2 regions of the Idiomarina sp. 29L genome follow, and region 2 is predicted to be linked to the other one. Evidence: predicted binding sites of a transcription regulator. Region 2 holds the regulator's gene; the other holds the start of a gene.

Region 1 (8,447 bases), on a different contig from region 2:
GGCGAATGTCAATAATATCAAACAGGGATTCATCACTTAAACGGGGGTTTTTAGACAAGCTTTTAAAATATCCTAGCAATGCTTTGATATTCGGCAGTCCCGTTTCTTGATGGCGGAACTTAGCGTGTTGTTCTCGGCGGAGAGTGGTTTTTAATGTGCTTGAGACCAAACCGGTGATAACCGGAACAAAGGTGCAACTCATCAGCAAAAAAAACCACCCAGTTGACACTAAGTTATCGCTGATGAATGGATAGGATAGAGCAAAAGGCCCCATGACTATCGCGACAATGGCCCCAAACAACAGCCCCACTCTAAAACCGAATAATAAACCGACGATAGCCAGCGGAATATAAATGAGTGAACTATAAATACTAGGTAACCCACCAGAGCTGATAACCAACCGAACTATCGCAGCGCTTAAAACCAGTAAAACGAAGCTCACGATAAAAACGCTTTCCGTTTGCATTCGCAATGCCCTAATCAACACCTTCTGAAAAAATCGGCTTATTTTTGAAAAGGTTACCATTATTCCTACTTATAATATCGTGTTATGTTAATAGGTTATTATCTCGCATTAGAGTGTGTTTAATGTTATCTACTGTCAAGTAGAGCTACTTTAGTCCCGATGGAGGGTATCGTGAGAGAGTCACTGGAAAGACGCTCATTTGTGCTAGCGCTGGCATTGGTAAGTGTTGCGTTCGCGCTAGTGTTGCAGCCGTTTTGGGGCGCCATCTTTTGGGCCTGCGCGGTTGCTGTTATTTTTTTCCCGTTACAGGAAAAGCTCAAAAGTGTGTTTGGCGACAAGCCGAACCGGGCGGCGTTAAGCACATTAATGGTCGCCTTGTTCATTGTTGTGTTGCCGGTTTTAGGCATTGCTTATTCGTTTGTTCAGGAAGGGCTAAGCTTTTATCAAAAGCTTGACTCAGGCAAGGTCAACCCGGGTGAGTTTTTCGAAGAAATTAGAACCGCATTTCCTTTTATTAATGACTTACTGGCTCAGTTTGATATTACGCCAGCCGACGTTAGAGAGCGCCTGTCATCATTTGCTGTGACGGCAAGCCGAATGTTGGCGGAGCAAGCACTTAGCATTGGGCAAAACACCTTCGCTTTTATTATGAGCGTCGCACTAATGCTGTATTTGACCTTCTTTTTGCTTCGCGACGGTAAGCAGTTGCTGCATGTCTTGATGAAGGCATTGCCACTGGGTGACGAACGTGAGCGCAAGCTATTTCAAAAGTTCGCGGAGGTCACCCGAGCCACCGTAAAAGGCAATATTGTTGTCGCTATGGTTCAGGGCGCATTAGGTGGGCTGATATTCTGGCTGCTTGGTATTCCCGGCCCTATTTTATGGGGCGTAGTGATGGCGTTCTTGTCATTAATACCGGCGGTAGGCGCGAGTTTGGTTTGGTTGCCGGTGTCGGTTTACTTGTTTGCAACCGGAAGCTGGATTGCGGGCGCTATTTTGGTGGCGTACGGTGCAATTGTTATTGGGTTGGCGGACAACGTACTGCGCCCTCTGTTGGTTGGTCGTGACACTAAGTTACCCGACTATTTGGTACTGTTCTCAACGCTGGGCGGCATTGCGCTGTTCGGTATCACCGGCTTTGTGCTGGGACCACTTATTGCTGCGCTATTCCTGGTGTTCTGGCAGCTGTTTATGACTGAGTTTAATACCTCGGATGTTTATGAGGACGACGAGCCGCAGCGTTAAAGCTGCGGTCTTAAGTATCCGTCGAGTTGCCCGTTTGGCGACAGTACCCACTGCCAAAGCTGAATGTCGCGGGCGCGAAAAGCGCCCGCACAGGAAAGCAGATAGTACTTCCACATACGATAAAACTCGTCGTCAAACTGTGCTTTCAGTTGAGGCCAGGCGGCATCGAAGTTCTCAAACCAGGCCATAAGGGTTTTGTCGTAATAAGCACCAAAGTTATGAAAGTCTTCGCAGACAAACTTCTGCTCCAACGCCTGACCAATTTGAGAAATCGAGGGAATTTCTCCGTTAGGGAATATGTACTTGCTAATCCATGGGTCGGCGGCGGTATCGCTGACATTTTTACCAATGGTATGTAGTAGGAAAAGGCCGTCCGGTTTGGTGCAGCGCAGAGCAACGTCCATATAGTCGTCGTAGTTTTTCTGACCAACGTGTTCAAACATACCCAGGCTAATCACCCGGTCAAATTGCTCGTTTAAGTCACGATAGTCCTGTAAACGGAACTCGACAGGTAGTCCTTCACAGCGTTTCTCGCCCAGTGCGACTTGCTCTTTGGATATAGTGACACCAACGCATTTTACGCCGTAATTTTCGGCGGCGTACTTCATAAAGCTGCCCCAACCACAGCCTATGTCTAGCACCGTCATGCCGGGCTTAAGCCCAAGCTTTTGACAGCAAAGCTCTAGCTTGTCACGTTGGGCATCGTCGACATTGTCGGCTTTTTCCCAGTAACCGCAGGTGTAGACCATATTCTCATCAAGCATTGCCTGATACAGATCGTTGCCCATGTCATAGTGATGCTGACCCACTTTCCATGCGCGTGATTTGTCCTGCAAATTAAACAAACGACTTTTTAGTGAGTGAAAAATAAGGCGAGCCGGGTTTACTTCGTCCTGAATGCCGGAACGCAGTAGTTTAAAAAAGAACTGATCAAGAGACTCGGCGTCCCACAGGCGAGCCATGTAAGACTCGCCGAGTCCCAGGTTCCCACGAGACAAAGCCTCATCAAAAACAGACTCGTCATGAACTTGCATATCCCAGGCCCGGTTTCCGTTAATGCGAATATCGGCCTTGGCTAATAATTCCTCAACATACGCTTTGGACGTTGCCATAACATTTGGTCCATTCTTTACAGAAATGTCGCATTAACTTAACAGGAAGCTATAACCCTGACAATGACTACTCATTGTCCCTCGGGGGAACGAATAAACTCCGGATAAGCCTCTACACCGCAGTCAACTTTGTCGAGCCCTGAATATTCCTCTTCTTTCGTTACTCTTATACCTAGAGTCACTTTCAGTAAGCCCCAAACCAGGAGACTGGTCAGAAAACCCCAGGCGAGAATGATCGATAGACCGATAAACTGTGTCAGGAATGCTGCGCTTGAATCACTCAGCGGCACCACAAGCGTACCGAATATACCGATAACGCCGTGAACGGATATCGCTCCAACGGGATCATCGATGTGCAGTTTATCTAAGACGATAATTGACAGAACAACGATAATACCGGCGACGAGACCAATAGTTGCCGCTAACCAACTCGGCGGTGTTACTGGTTGCGCCGTAATAGCGACCAACCCTGCCAGTGTGCCGTTTAAAATCATGGTCAGGTCAGCTTTTTTAAAAAACACTTTGGTAAAAGCATAAGCGGCAACCGTTCCCCCGGCAGCGGATATGTTGGTGTTGACGAAAGCAGATGCAATGGCGTTGGCGTCATTGACCGAACTTAACGCTAACTGTGAACCGCCATTAAAGCCGAACCAGCCGAACCATAGAATCAACGTACCTAATGTCGCTAATGGCATATTCGCGCCGGGAATAGCCATGACCGCGCCGCTTCGAGAGTATTTGCCAAGTCTCGGGCCAAGCAGCAGAACCGCAGCAAAAGCGGCAGATGCTCCGGTTAAATGAACAATGCTTGAGCCGGCAAAGTCGACAAAGCCAAGCTCTGCCAAGAAACCGCCACCCCAACTCCAGGCACCTTGTACAGGGTATATTAGGGCGCTTAATGCAATACAAAAAATTAAGAAGCTATTGAGTTTCATACGCTCTGCTACAACGCCTGAAACAATAGACATTGCGGTGGCAACAAACACCATTTGAAAAAAGAAGCCGGCATCGGCTGAATGGGTAGTAGGCGCTGCATCCGGGTACATGACCGAGTAACCAATAAATAGGTAACTAAGGCAGGCTAATGCATACAAGGTGATGTTTTTGGTGAGTATTTCTGTCGTGTTTTTAGCTCTTACCAGGCCGGCTTCGAGCATTGAAAAGCCTGCTGCCATCCACATAACCAAGGCGCCGGAGATGAGCAAAAAGAAGGTATCTAAAACAAAGGGAAGCTGAGCCAGTTGCTGCTGATAATCCATAATAGGTTCCTCTTATAAAGCGTGTTCGTCAGTTTCACCCGTTCGGATGCGTATACATTGCTCCAGCGGTGTGACAAAAATTTTGCCGTCACCAATAGTTCCGGTTTGGGCGGCGGCTTGAATAACTTCTAATGCACGATCGAGCTGGGCTTCGGTGACCGCAATTTCGATACGAATTTTAGGCAGGAAATCAACAGTGTATTCGGCACCGCGGTAAAGTTCGGTATGCCCCTTCTGGCGACCGACGCCTCTGACTTCAGACACGGTCAGCCCTCGGCATCCTATTTCGAATAGGGACTCTTTAACGTCGTCTAGTTTATAAGGCTTAATGAGTGCAATGATCATTTTCATGAGCTTTACCTTGTTAAATAAATGTTGTTACCTCCTATTCACGAACCATGCCAAAAGTTAAGTTATTGATAATATTAAATAATTTTATTTTTATGATCGTTTCCGACCGGGAATGTGCACTATGCCAGTGCACTGCACCAAAAAGTTCTGTTGATGCAGTGCGCTCAGAAGAGATACTATTTACCAACACTATTGAATGATTACAGGGTTTAGCCATGCTGGTAGGTGAACGTCAGAGTGACTTAATTGGACAGACCGATTTGTTGCGTATTCCGTCGTTATCGGACTTGACCGGTTGCGATATATTCGTGAAATGCGAGTTTCAAAACCCGGGCGGTTCGATTAAGGATCGCGCGGCTAAGCAACTTATCGAAGATGCCATGGAGCGAGGCGAACTCAAGCCCGGTATGACGGTGGTTGAGGGCACTGCGGGAAATACAGGCATTGGCCTGGCAGTGGTTGCCAAAGCATACGGCTTAAACATGCTGGCAGTGATGCCGAATGACCAGACGCCGGAAAAAGAGCGAATGATACGTTTGCATGGCGGTGAGCTTATGGCGGTTGACCCAGTGCCGTTTAAAAATGAAAACCACTTTTACCATACGGCGCGCCGGTTAGCAGAAGAGCGCGATGATTGCTGGTGGGCGAATCAGTTTGAAAATACCAGTAACGCACGGGCGCATTACCTGCACACCGCGCCCGAAATTTGGGAACAAATGAACGGTAATATCGACGTTTTTGTGTCGGTGGCAGGTACGGGCGGTACTATTGGCGGTAACTCTAAGTTTTTCAAAGAGCAGGACTCAAACATTGACGTGTGGCTGGCAGACCCTGACGGCTCGGGCATTTATGAGTTTTTGAAAACCGGCGAGTATGTGTCGCACGGTGGGTCGATGACCGAAGGTATTGGCATTATGCGTTTGGTCGAAAACTTTAAGCAGGCCCAAATAGATCATGCGGTTAACTTACCGGATCAGGACTTAGTGACTATTTCCCGCTATGTGCGGGACAAAGACGGTATTGTGCTCGGCAGCAGCTCTGCATTGAACGTGGCGGCTGCTCTGGCGGCGGCGCTTAGAAAAGGAGCGGGGCAGCGCATTGTCACCTTCGCTTGTGACTTAGGAGAGCGATCGGCCAGTAAGCTTTATAACCCTGAATACTTGCGTGGTCGGGAATTAAACCCGGAACCTGAAGCAATAGAAACACTGTTTGAGCGTTACCGCTCGCTGGGCGATAAGGTGTTAGATGTGAGTTGGAACAATGACTAAAAATATCGCTCTAGCGGCAGCACTGTTCAGTGTCGTGATATTGCCGTTAAAGGCAGAGGAAATACCGCAAGAAGGCTCATTATCGAACCTTAAAGTTCCACAGTTTCTAGACATAGCGCACCGGGGGGCCTCAGGATATGTGCCTGAGCATTCGCAAGCCAGTACCGTGATGGCTCATGCAATGGGTGCAGATTACATCGAACAAGACATACAATTGACCAGGGACAGTGTTCCTGTGGTTTTGCATGACGAAGTGCTTGATTATATTACTGATGTCTCTCAAGTTTTTCCGGAGAAACACCGACCGGACGGACATTATTATGTGGTGGATTTTTCGCTTGGAGAATTAAAGCAGCTGTCAATAACGCCTCGTCATAAAGACTATGAACTGGTTTACCCGAACCGCTTCTCTAATAACGATGTTCGCTTTCCGGTTCAAACGTTAGACGAGCAATTGAAACTCATTCATGAACTGAACCGTACACGCGGCAAGAGTACCGGCGTCTATGTTGAAATAAAATCGCCACGCTGGTATCTACAACAAGGGTACGACTCAACAGCCGCTGTTATGTCAGTATTGGCACAAAACGGTTATCACGACACCATGGCAACGCCCATCTTTTTGCAATCGTTTGATCCGGAAGTGCTACGCCGTTTGAAACGAGAATATAACTGGGAGCAACCGCTCATACAGCTTATTGGCGATAACGAATGGGGCATGAGTGATGTCGATTATAGCTCGATGCGCACCAGTGCCGGTCTGGAAGCGGTGAAATCTTATGCCGAAGGGATTGGTCTTTGGTTGAATCATGTGCTGGAAGGCGTTAACGAGGGACAGCCAAAGTGGTCGCCGGTGTTAGATACTGCGGATAATAAAGGCCTGGACGTGCACGTGTATACGTTGCGCGCGGACGACTTACCTGAGGGGGTCGAGTCTCACTCACAATTACGTCAATGGCTAAAAACGGCGGGTGCAGAAGGCGTTTTTACGGACTTCCCGGATCAAAAGTAAAACGCATTTTTAAGCCATCGGAGCCATCGTCGTAATAGCTCGCAAGCACATCAACCGTTTCAAAGCCGCAATCCTGATACCAGGCAATAGCGGCCTTATTGTCAGACTTGACCTCCAGTGAAACGGCTTTCGCTTTGGTTTTTCGTGCGCACGCAATCAACTCATTCATGAGCTTTTGACCAATGCCTTTGCCTCGTGCGTTGGGTGCAACAGCAATGGAGTAAAGCCGCCAAACCGGGCTATTCTTACGCGTAAGTACTAATGCATACCCGAGCAGTTTTTCACCATCCCGCACCACCCAACAGTGAGCCGTTGCTGAGTCAATTAAATGCTTAAAGCTGCGGCGACTGATGCAGCTGTAGTCAAAAGTCGCGCGCTCCAAGCGAACTAATTCATCGAGGTCTGAAGGCTTAGCCAACTCAACGTATACATTCACTGTGGGTTACCTGATCTTACTTACGCTCGTCTAGCCTGCGGTTAAAGTCCGCCATAATGAGACGATAAAGCTCATACCCCAGGTGCAGATCTTCCACGCCGTATTCAATGGACGGGTTATCGTTAATCTCTATTACCACGGGGCCGCGCTCGGTTTGTTTAATATCGACACCGTATAGACCGTCACCAATAAGTCTGGTCGCCTGCAATGCCAGACGAACCACGTCTTTAGGCGCCTGGTGGACGCCAAGCGTTGTAAAAGAGCCGCTTTTCGCGCGAGAAGAGGACTCTTTATGGTTGTATATTTGCCAGTGATTTCGTGCCATAAAGTACTGACAGGCATAGATAGGCCGATTATTCAGCACGCCAATACGCCAGTCGTATTCTGTTTTAATAAACTCTTGTGCCAGCAAAATAGTGGACTGTTCGAATAAGCCTTCAGTGATAGACTGCAATTGCTCCAGGTTCTCTGCTTTTTCAACACCCACTGAAAATGACCCGTCAGGAATTTTGAGCACGACGGGGTAACCGAGATTGTCACCAATCGCTTTGTAATCAATGGCTGACTGACTGAGCAACAGCTTGGTTTTTGGTGTGGCGACGTTGTGTTTGTCTAGCAACTCTTTCAGAAACACTTTATTCGCACACTGAACAATGTCACCCGGATGGTCAATGACCACCATGCCATTGGCTTCCGCCTTTTTGGCGAAGTGGTAGGTGTAATGGTTAATCCGCGTCGTTTCACGTATAAACAAGGCGTCAAATTCCAGCAAGCGGTTAAAATCGTCTGCGGTAATTAATTCAGCATCGATATCGGCTTCTTTCGCCGCCTTAATGAATTGACTCAGAGCGCGCTTGTCGGAAGTGGGAATAGCCTCTTCCGGATTATGCAATATTGCCAAGTCAAAACGCAGCTCTTTGCGTGAACGCGCTTTACGCCAAACACGTTTACTGAACTGGTCTAACGCATTGCCAAAGAAGCTTTGTTCTTCGTCATTGAGCTCGTTCAACGCTCCGGCCTGCAAGGCTGAAATGTACCAACGGCCATTAAACTCAAGCTGGATTCGCAAGATGGGGCACGGATAGCGCTCGAAAATTTGCCGAGCAAAATTCCGCAATGCTTTTTCTTCACACATACCAAAGCAAATAAGCAGTGACAAAGACTGCTTGTCAGACTGTTGCAGGTAACGCAGCAGTGATCGGTCAGTGGCATTAATGAGTAATTGATAATGTGAAAAGTTATTCACATCGTTAATGGTAGCCACCGACGGAATGACCTTTTGACCACGGGCTTCTGCC
Region 2 (8,447 bases):
GGGAAAGCTTTGCTCATTTACCCATGCCTCGTATGACGAATACTTATATGCTGCCGGGCGAAAGTACGCCGGATGAGATTATCAGCAGTGTCAAAAAGGGCATTTATGCGCCTCAGTTTGCCGGCGGACAAGTCGACATAACCTCAGGACAGTTTGTGTTTTCAGCGTCAGAGGCTTACTTAATTGAAGACGGTAAAATTACCGCGCCAATAAAAGGGGCTACCTTAATTGGTAACGGACCTGATGCTATGTCACAGGTTTCTATGGTCGGCAATGACCTGGAACTGGACGCCGGCGTTGGTGTTTGTGGTAAGGACGGTCAAAGTGTTCCTGTTGGTGTCGGACAACCAACCTTGAAACTGGATTCAATGACCGTTGGTGGTACGGAGTAATTAAAGAATAACGCTGCGCAGATAAACAAATAGCTCTCGAGCCGCCTTAGGTGGCTTTTCCTGGGCTTTTTGCTGCTCAGCTAAGCGCATCAGCTGTCGAATTTTTTGGCGATCGGCCTGAGGGTAGTTTTCGATAAAGCTTTGCAAGGCCTCGTCTCCGCCGTTGAGGAGCGAGTCCCTGGCGTCTTCGACAGCGTGAAACTTAGTGGTTTCCTGCTGGTGCGCATTACGAAGGTCTGACAGCGCTTGTTCAATGGGCTCAATATCCCGAGAGCGCATCAGCTTACCAATGAATTGAAGCTGGCGTCGGTAGCCTTCGTGTTTATTACGAATTTTACGAGCCAGTAGCACGGCGTCACGAAGCTCGTCGTCTAACGGCATGCTCTTTAATTGAGCATCGCTGAGCTCGACTAAGTCGGTACCGACTTTTTGTCGCTCTGCCATTTCGCGCTTTTTTTGTGACTTACTGACGAAATCGTCATTGTCATGAGCGTCGATATCAGAGGATGGATTTTGTGACTTTCGTTTCGACATAATTACAACTCGATTAGCGCTAAAGCCGCTAGTTTAGCAGTGAGGAGAGTTTTTTGATAGTACAACTGGATGACCTTAACAAAGAGATGGGGCAAGTCGAGGCTGCCGTAAAAGAGGCCTTGTCGCTGGCGAAACAAAAAGGTGCCAGTGATGCGGAATGCTCTATTAGCCAAACCTCAGGTATTTCTGTGGGGACTCGTTTGGGAGAGGTCGAAACCGTTGAGTTTAACCAAGATGGCGCATTAGGCATTACGGTGTATCGTGGACAGCAAAAAGGTTCTGCGTCGACAACAGATCTGTCAAAGGCCGCTATTGAAGCCGCTGTTGACAAAGCCTGTGATATTGCCCGTTTTACGTCGCCGGACCCCTACAATGGCTTAGCACCGTCCGAGCTTATGGCAACCGATATTGCGGATTTAGATTTGTGTCATCCGGGTGATCAAAGTGCTGAATATGCTATTGAGCAAGCGTTGGCGTGCGAAAAGCATGCATTGAACCTAGACGAGCGTATAGTGAATTCCGATGGAGCACACTACGGTAGTCACACCGGTTTTCGGGTTTATGGCAACACACACGACTTTATTGGTGGCTTCCTACAGTCTCGCCATAACTTAGGTTGTGCGCTTATTGCTCGTGAAGGCGATAAAATGCAGCGTGATATGAGTTATACCGTGGCGAGAAAAACATCTGACTTATGGACACCGGAAAAAGTGGCAGAAGATGCCGCTAACGAAACCTTGTCTCGTTTGGGGGCCAGACAGGTTCCAACGGCCAAGGTTCCGGTCATTTTTCGTGCTGATATTGCGGGTAGTTTGTTTGGGCATTTCGTCTCAGCCATTAGCGGCGGAAACTTGTACCGCAAGTCGAGCTTCTTACTCGATTATTTAGGAAAATCAGTGCTCCCGGAATGGCTGACTATTCAAGAGCGTCCTCATATTGTTGGCGGCTTAGCCAGCACACCATTTGACGCCGAAGGTCTTAAAACACAGGATAGAACTATTGTCGATAAGGGCGTATTGGAAACGTACTTATTGACCAGTTATGCGGCTCGTAAAATGGATATGCAACCGACCGGCCATGCAGGTGGTATTCATAACTGGCGGGTCAGTCAACAGGATAAGTCGCTACAGCAGCTTTGCCAGCAAATGGGAACCGGGCTTTTGGTGACTGAAGTCATGGGGCAGGGCGTTAACCTCGTTAACGGCGACTATTCTCGCGGCGCTGCAGGCTTTTGGGTCGAAAATGGCGAAGTTCAGTACCCAGTTGAAGAAGTCACAATAGCTGGCAACTTAAAAGATATGCTGGCGAACATCGTTGCTATTGGCAACGATACCGATGAACGACATGCATTGCACACTGGCTCTGTACTGTTAGAACAAATGAGTGTGGCAGGTCATTAGCCTGCCTTTACAACACTAAGGCGCTTAAGAAAGCAGGAGAGTCGCTGAGCCAAGGAAGGCGAAAATACCGACGACATCGGTCACCGTGGTTAAAATTACGCCACCGGCAAGTGCAGGGTCAATGTTAAAACGCTTCAACATAAGCGGAACGGTTGCCCCCGCCAGCCCTGCGGCTAATAGGTTCATCATCATAGCGAACGCGATAATACCGCCAACCAGTAAGTCTTGCTTCCAAAGCGCAACGACTGCAGCAATAAGCACCGACCATATTACGCCGTTTAAGAAGCCTATCGCGAGCTCTTTACCGATTAACCATCGGGAGTTACTGGATCCGATATGGCCGAGCGCCATACCTCGAATAACCAGTGTTAAGGTTTGACTACCGGCAATGCCGCCCATACTAGGAACTATGGTGTTCAAAATAGCCAGTATGGCCATTTGCGCCAGTATGTCTTCAAACAGTGAACTGACCATGGCGGCTAATAAGGCTGTCACCAAGTTAACCGCAAGCCATACGGTACGGCGGCGGGTACTTTTCAATACCGGCGCAAAGGTATCCTCGTCATCTTCCAAGCCCGCCATACTGAGCATCGAGTGCTGAGCTTCTTCACGAATAATATCAACTACATCATCGATCGTAATACGACCCACAAGTTGTTGCTCACTATCGACAACCGGTGCAGAAACCCAGTCATGTCGCTCAAAAAGCTTAGCCACTTCGGTTTCTTCCATATCGACGGGTATGGTCGTAATATCCGATGACATAATTTCATCGATGCGGCGGCTGGGGTCGACTGTAAGTAACTGAGTCAACGAAATCTCACCAGTGACTTTCTCATTGCGATCAACGACATAGAGTTTATCGGTTGCTTCGGGTAACTCTCCTTTAAGGCGCAGATAACGCAATACAACGTCGATAGTGACGTCTGAGCGTACGGTAATGGTATCGGTATTCATGATACCACCAGCGCTGTCTTCGGCGTAGGAAAGAGCGGTTTCTGCCCGCTCCCGGTCGCCTTCGTCCATGGACTTTAAGACTTCCTGATACACCGGCTCCGGCAAACCACGCAGAACGTAGGCGAGGTCATCGGTGTCCATGCCTTCGGTCGCTGCCGCCAGATTTTCCGGAGCCATCTGACGAATAATGTCTTTCTGAACTTCTTCGTTCAGCTCTTCAAGAATTTCACCGTGCTCGTCAATATCGACCAGCTTCCAGATTTTAGAACGGCTTTTCGGTGGAGAAGACTCTAACAGTAAAGCGACATCGCAGGCCGGCATGTTGTGCAGCATGCGTCGAGCTGCCACGAACATACCGTCGGCTAACGCAGAGTTAACCTCCTGAATTCGTTGCATGGCGTATTCTTTATCGGACAGCTCGGCTATCATTGGTTACTCGTTTTCCTCAAAGCGATCTTCGAACAATTCGCTCACCGCTATTAATGCGTCTTCTGCGTCATCGCCTTCGGCACAAACTTCGACCGACTTACCTTGTTGACTGGCGAGCAGCATTAAGCACATAACACTGGCAGCGTTAACGCATTGTTCACCCTGCTGAACGGTAATTTCTGACTTGAATGACTGTGTGAGCTGCGCAAGTTTGGTCGCAGCCCTAGCATGAAGGCCCAGTTTATTGCGTATAACAAGCGTCTTGCAAGCTTTACTCATGCTGCTTTAACTCCCGGTGACGAACCTGAACTTTCACTGATTTTTGTTCAAAGCGCTCCGCTAACTGCTGTGAAATATAAACGGAGCGATGCTGCCCACCAGTACAGCCTGTCGCAATCGTTAAATAGCTGCGGTTACTGCGTTGAAAGTGAGGCAGCCAAGTGCCTAAAAAGTTTTCGAGCTGATAGACAAACTTCGTGACCAACGGCTGTTGGCGAAAATAATGCTGTACGTCTGCATCTAAGCCGGTTAGCAACTTCAGTTCAGGTTGCCAGTGCGGGTTTGGTAATATGCGTGCATCAAATACAAAATCAGCGTCTTTCGGCAGTCCATACTTAAAACCAAAAGACTGAAAAACGATAATCAGTTTTTTGTCTGCTCGGCCGAGCACACGCTCGCGCACTTCTTCACTTAACTGGTGTAACGATAAGTCGCTGCTGTCCAGGCGCCAGGTGGCGCGCTCCATAATTGGTTCGAGCAACTTCCGTTCTGCCTGAAGCGCATCAACTAAAGGTAACTCCTTTTGTGAGAGCGGGTGCAAACGGCGTGTTTCACCAAAGCGCTTCAGTAAGGTGTTGTCGTCGGCATCAATGAACAGTACTTCTGGTTCAACCCCTTTGGGTAAAAAGTTTAGCGAGTCAAGCAGCTCTTCCGAATGTTCGGGCAGGTTTCTAACGTCAATGCTGATGGCAATTTTTGAATACTGCTCCATGACCGCATGAACCAGCGTGGGAAGTAGGCTAATGGGTAAGTTGTCGACGCAGTAAAAGCCAAGATCCTCGAGTACTCGAAGGGCGATAGTTTTACCCGATCCCGAGCGACCACTGACAATAATCAGTTGCATGGCTTATCTTCACCTTCCCCAATAAATAATTGATAAAGTGCGTTGTCACTTTCAGCGTTCCGAAGCGCGCGGGTGCAGTCTTTGTCATTCATGCGACGGGCAACGGCTGCTAATGTCTGCAAATGATTTTCATGCTCTGACTCTGGCACTAACAGCGCAAAAATAATGTCCACAGGTTGGTTATCAATCGCGTCAAACTCGATTGGCTCGTCTAACGTCAATAACACCGCAACCGGATGGCTGGCTTTAGCGAGTCGCCCATGAGGAATAGCAATACCTAAACCAATACCGGTACTTCCTAAGCGTTCACGGTTAACCAAGCTTTCAAAAATGTCATGACGAGTAATGCCTGACAGTTTTGGCGCGACAATTTGGCTAATGGTTTCTAATAACCGCTTTTTACTTGCACCCTCGACTGCACACCTGGTGCAGTCGGGGCTTAACAACTCACTTATTTGCATGGACTAATGCTTTTTCATTTTTTCTTTGTGTTTAATAACCTGACGGTCAAGCTTATCGATTAAACCATCAATGGCTGCGTACATATCATCGTGAACAGAGTCAGCGAAAATCTCGCCGCCGTTCAGGTGCACGGTAGCTTCCGCTTTTTGATTCGTTTTTTCAACATTAAGGATGACGTGAACGTTGGTGATATGGTCAAAATGGCGCTCTAACTTAGCAAATTTTGTGTCCACATACTCACGTAGAGACTCAGTGATATCGATATGATGACCAGTAAGATTAATTTGCATAACGTCTTCCTTCTGCAGTTTACAAGTTATAAAAGACTCTTGCGTTGACTCGATGAGGGAATATTCAGTGATTCCCGATACTTCGCAATTGTCCTCCTCGCTACTTTGATGCCTTGCTCGGCTATCAGTTCAGCGATTTTGCTGTCGCTTAATGGTTTGCTACGGTTTTCTGCAGCGACTAACTTCTTAATTAAAGCACGTATTGCGGTACTTGAACACTCACCTCCACCTTCTGTACTGACATGGCTAGAGAAAAAGTATTTTAATTCAAAAATGCCTCGTGGGCAGTGCAGAAACTTCTGCGTTGTTACCCGTGAAATGGTGCTTTCATGCATTTCCACGGCTTCAGCGACATCATTGAGTACCATTGGTTTCATGGCCTCTTCACCGTACTCAAAAAAGCCCTGCTGGCGCTGAACAATACAGTTGGCAACTTTCAACAGCGTTTCATTGCGACTCTCCAGACTTTTAATAAACCAACGCGCTTCCTGTGTATGGTTTTTAATGTACTGACTGTCTGCCGAGGACTTCGCCGCTTTACTCAGTGCCGCGTATTCTTCATTGACCTTTAATTTAGGTACGCTATCCGGGTTTAATTCGACCACCCAGCGACCATTCTTTTTCATGACCGCAACGTCAGGAATCACGTACTCAACTTCTTGTTGAGCAACTTGTTCGCCCGGGTGCGGGTGCATTTGCTGAATCAGCCGCATGACTTCACGTAAGTCATTTTCGGTTAATTTGAGCTTTTTCTGGATATTGCGGAAGTCTCGGTTGCCCAGCAAGTCCATATGCTCGCTAACCAGAGTGATAGCAGCGAGCTTAAACGGCGTGCTGTCGTCCAGTTGTCGTAATTGAATCGCCAGGCACTCGCTGACGGTACGTGCGCCGACACCGACTGGGTCAAAGTGTTGGATGCGCTTGAGTACCATGCAGACTTCTTCTTCGCCAACCTCGGGTAAGCGCACAGACTCAATAATGTCTTCAATATTCGTTGTTAAATAACCATTGTCGTCAATGGCTTCGATAATGGCTTCGCCAATCGCAGTGTCTTCTTCAGAAAAGTGCGACAGTTGCATTTGCCAAATCAGATGGTCTTGCAAAGACTCGCTCGTTGAGCCTTGGTACACCTCATAGTCACCGTCGTAGGATTTGCCGTTTGAGGCCGCTCCGGTAGCAGGAGTCGACGATGAATAGGTATCATCCCATGTGCTGTCCACAGGGAGGTCTTCTGGCATTTCCTGAGTTTTTATAACATCGGAGGTTTCACGCTGACTGTCGTCTTTATTTGACGAATGAGGGGAGTCGGTGCTGTCACCGTCATGAGGTTGTTCGCTTTCAACTTCCAGTAACGGGTTATTGTCCAGCGCGTCCTGAATTTCAGCCTGTAAGTCGAGCGAAGAAAGCTGCAGCAAGCGTATCGCTTGTTGTAACTGAGGCGTCATGGTCAGTTGCTGACCAATTTTTAGCTGCAGACTTTGTCTCATGGTTATCGTCCCGGTATCACGTTAAAGGGTGAACTGCTCACCGAGGTAAACATCTTTAACCTGTTGATTCGATAATATACTTTCTGCATCTCCGCTGGCAATAAGTTCTCCGTGACTAACAATGTACGCATGCTCACAAACGGACAAGGTTTCTCTGACATTGTGGTCTGTAATAAGTACACCAATACCACGCTGCTTTAAATGTTCAACAATTTTCTTAATGTCGATAACCGAAATTGGGTCGACGCCTGCAAAGGGCTCATCCAGAAGAATAAACGTGGGCTCTGCGGCAAGGGCGCGGGCAATTTCGACACGACGTCTCTCACCGCCGGATAAGCTCATCCCCAGACTGTTCGCAATATGACCAATATTGAACTCTTCAAGAAGCGAGTCGAGCTGTTCTTCGCGAGCGTCCGCTGAAAGCTCTTTACGGGTTTCTAATATCGCCATCAGGTTATCGCGCACGGTCAGCTTTCTGAAAATCGATGCTTCTTGCGGTAGATAACCAATTCCGCGGCGAGCACGCTCATGCATTGGCAGAGACGTTAGGTCGTCTTTGTCTAGTAAAATCTGGCCTTTGTCGCTGTTGATTAAGCCGACAATCATATAAAACGTCGTTGTTTTCCCCGCACCATTGGGCCCTAAGAGCCCAATAATCTGGCCCTGACTGACCTCCAGGCTAACGTCCTTTACAACCTGACGACGCTTAAAGCTTTTGGCAAGATGTTTGACTCGTAAGGTGGCCATAATTAAGGGTTCTCGTTGTCGGTTTTGTCGTCTTTTGTTTTCGGCGTAAATATCGTAATTACGCGCCCGTTATCGGCATCAGAGCTGCTTGCAGAGATCGTCTGTGCGGCTAAGTCGTAGACGATCGTATCACCGCTTGAACTGCTTGTGCCCTGAGAGATTTTCGCGTCCCCGCTGAGCTCGAGACGTTGTTCGACTTGGAAGTAGGTTATTTTATTTGCCTGAGCGCTAATATCGTTGCCGTTTTCCAGGGTCTGCGTGTAGGTTGCCGGTGAACCTTCTGCAATAAAGGTGTCCGCCTGCTCGCCGCTTTCGCTGGCAGAGGCTTCGAGTCGGTCCGCCTTAATAAGTAGTGTGCCCTGACGGATAACAACATTGTCAGTAAGTACTAACTTATTGTTTTTTATGTCGAATTGCTCATGGCTTGACTCGACTTCCATCGGCTTTTTAAAGTCAGCCTTTCCTTGCGCCATCGCCGTCAAAGGCAATGCGATAAGCACAAAAAAGCTAAGACTTAGGCTGGAAAACCGTTTTAACATGTCGTTTTAACTCCATCATTTCTGCGCTCATGTCGGCGCTTAAACCATCTCCGCGAACTTCCACTTGCGGACCTCGCATTAATACCG

What was found. Region 2 encodes sigma-54, which starts transcription at its own class of promoters, with help from an activator protein. Its sites were predicted from a motif close to GTTGGCACGNNNNTNGNNT; they were not measured.
Region 1: a site for sigma-54 is predicted at 4,470-4,488, ahead of EST55_RS08600 (P-II family nitrogen regulator). Genes of this name have one in related genera too.

Annotation. Positions count from the first base shown of each region.
Region 1 covers NZ_SDJS01000003.1:246,250-254,696, reverse strand. The annotation lists gene EST55_RS08620 (EAL domain-containing protein) at 1-466, opposite strand, end outside; gene EST55_RS08615 (AI-2E family transporter) at 638-1,711, shown strand; gene cfa (cyclopropane fatty acyl phospholipid synthase) at 1,708-2,823, opposite strand; gene EST55_RS08605 (ammonium transporter) at 2,895-4,082, opposite strand; gene EST55_RS08600 (P-II family nitrogen regulator) at 4,095-4,433, opposite strand; gene EST55_RS08595 (cysteine synthase A) at 4,649-5,701, shown strand; gene glpQ (glycerophosphodiester phosphodiesterase) at 5,694-6,713, shown strand; gene EST55_RS08585 (N-acetyltransferase) at 6,688-7,149, opposite strand; gene EST55_RS08580 (RimK family protein) at 7,166-8,447, opposite strand, start outside.
Region 2 covers NZ_SDJS01000002.1:345,493-353,939, reverse strand. The annotation lists gene tldD (metalloprotease TldD) at 1-392, shown strand, start outside; gene yjgA (ribosome biogenesis factor YjgA) at 393-926, opposite strand; gene pmbA (metalloprotease PmbA) at 1,013-2,326, shown strand; gene mgtE (magnesium transporter) at 2,351-3,712, opposite strand; gene EST55_RS05325 (HPr family phosphocarrier protein) at 3,716-3,991, opposite strand; gene rapZ (RNase adapter RapZ) at 3,984-4,835, opposite strand; gene ptsN (PTS IIA-like nitrogen regulatory protein PtsN) at 4,826-5,296, opposite strand; gene hpf (ribosome hibernation promoting factor) at 5,300-5,587, opposite strand; gene EST55_RS05305 (RNA polymerase factor sigma-54) at 5,614-7,074, opposite strand; gene lptB (LPS export ABC transporter ATP-binding protein) at 7,096-7,821, opposite strand; gene lptA (lipopolysaccharide transport periplasmic protein LptA) at 7,824-8,360, opposite strand; gene lptC (LPS export ABC transporter periplasmic protein LptC) at 8,329-8,447, opposite strand, start outside.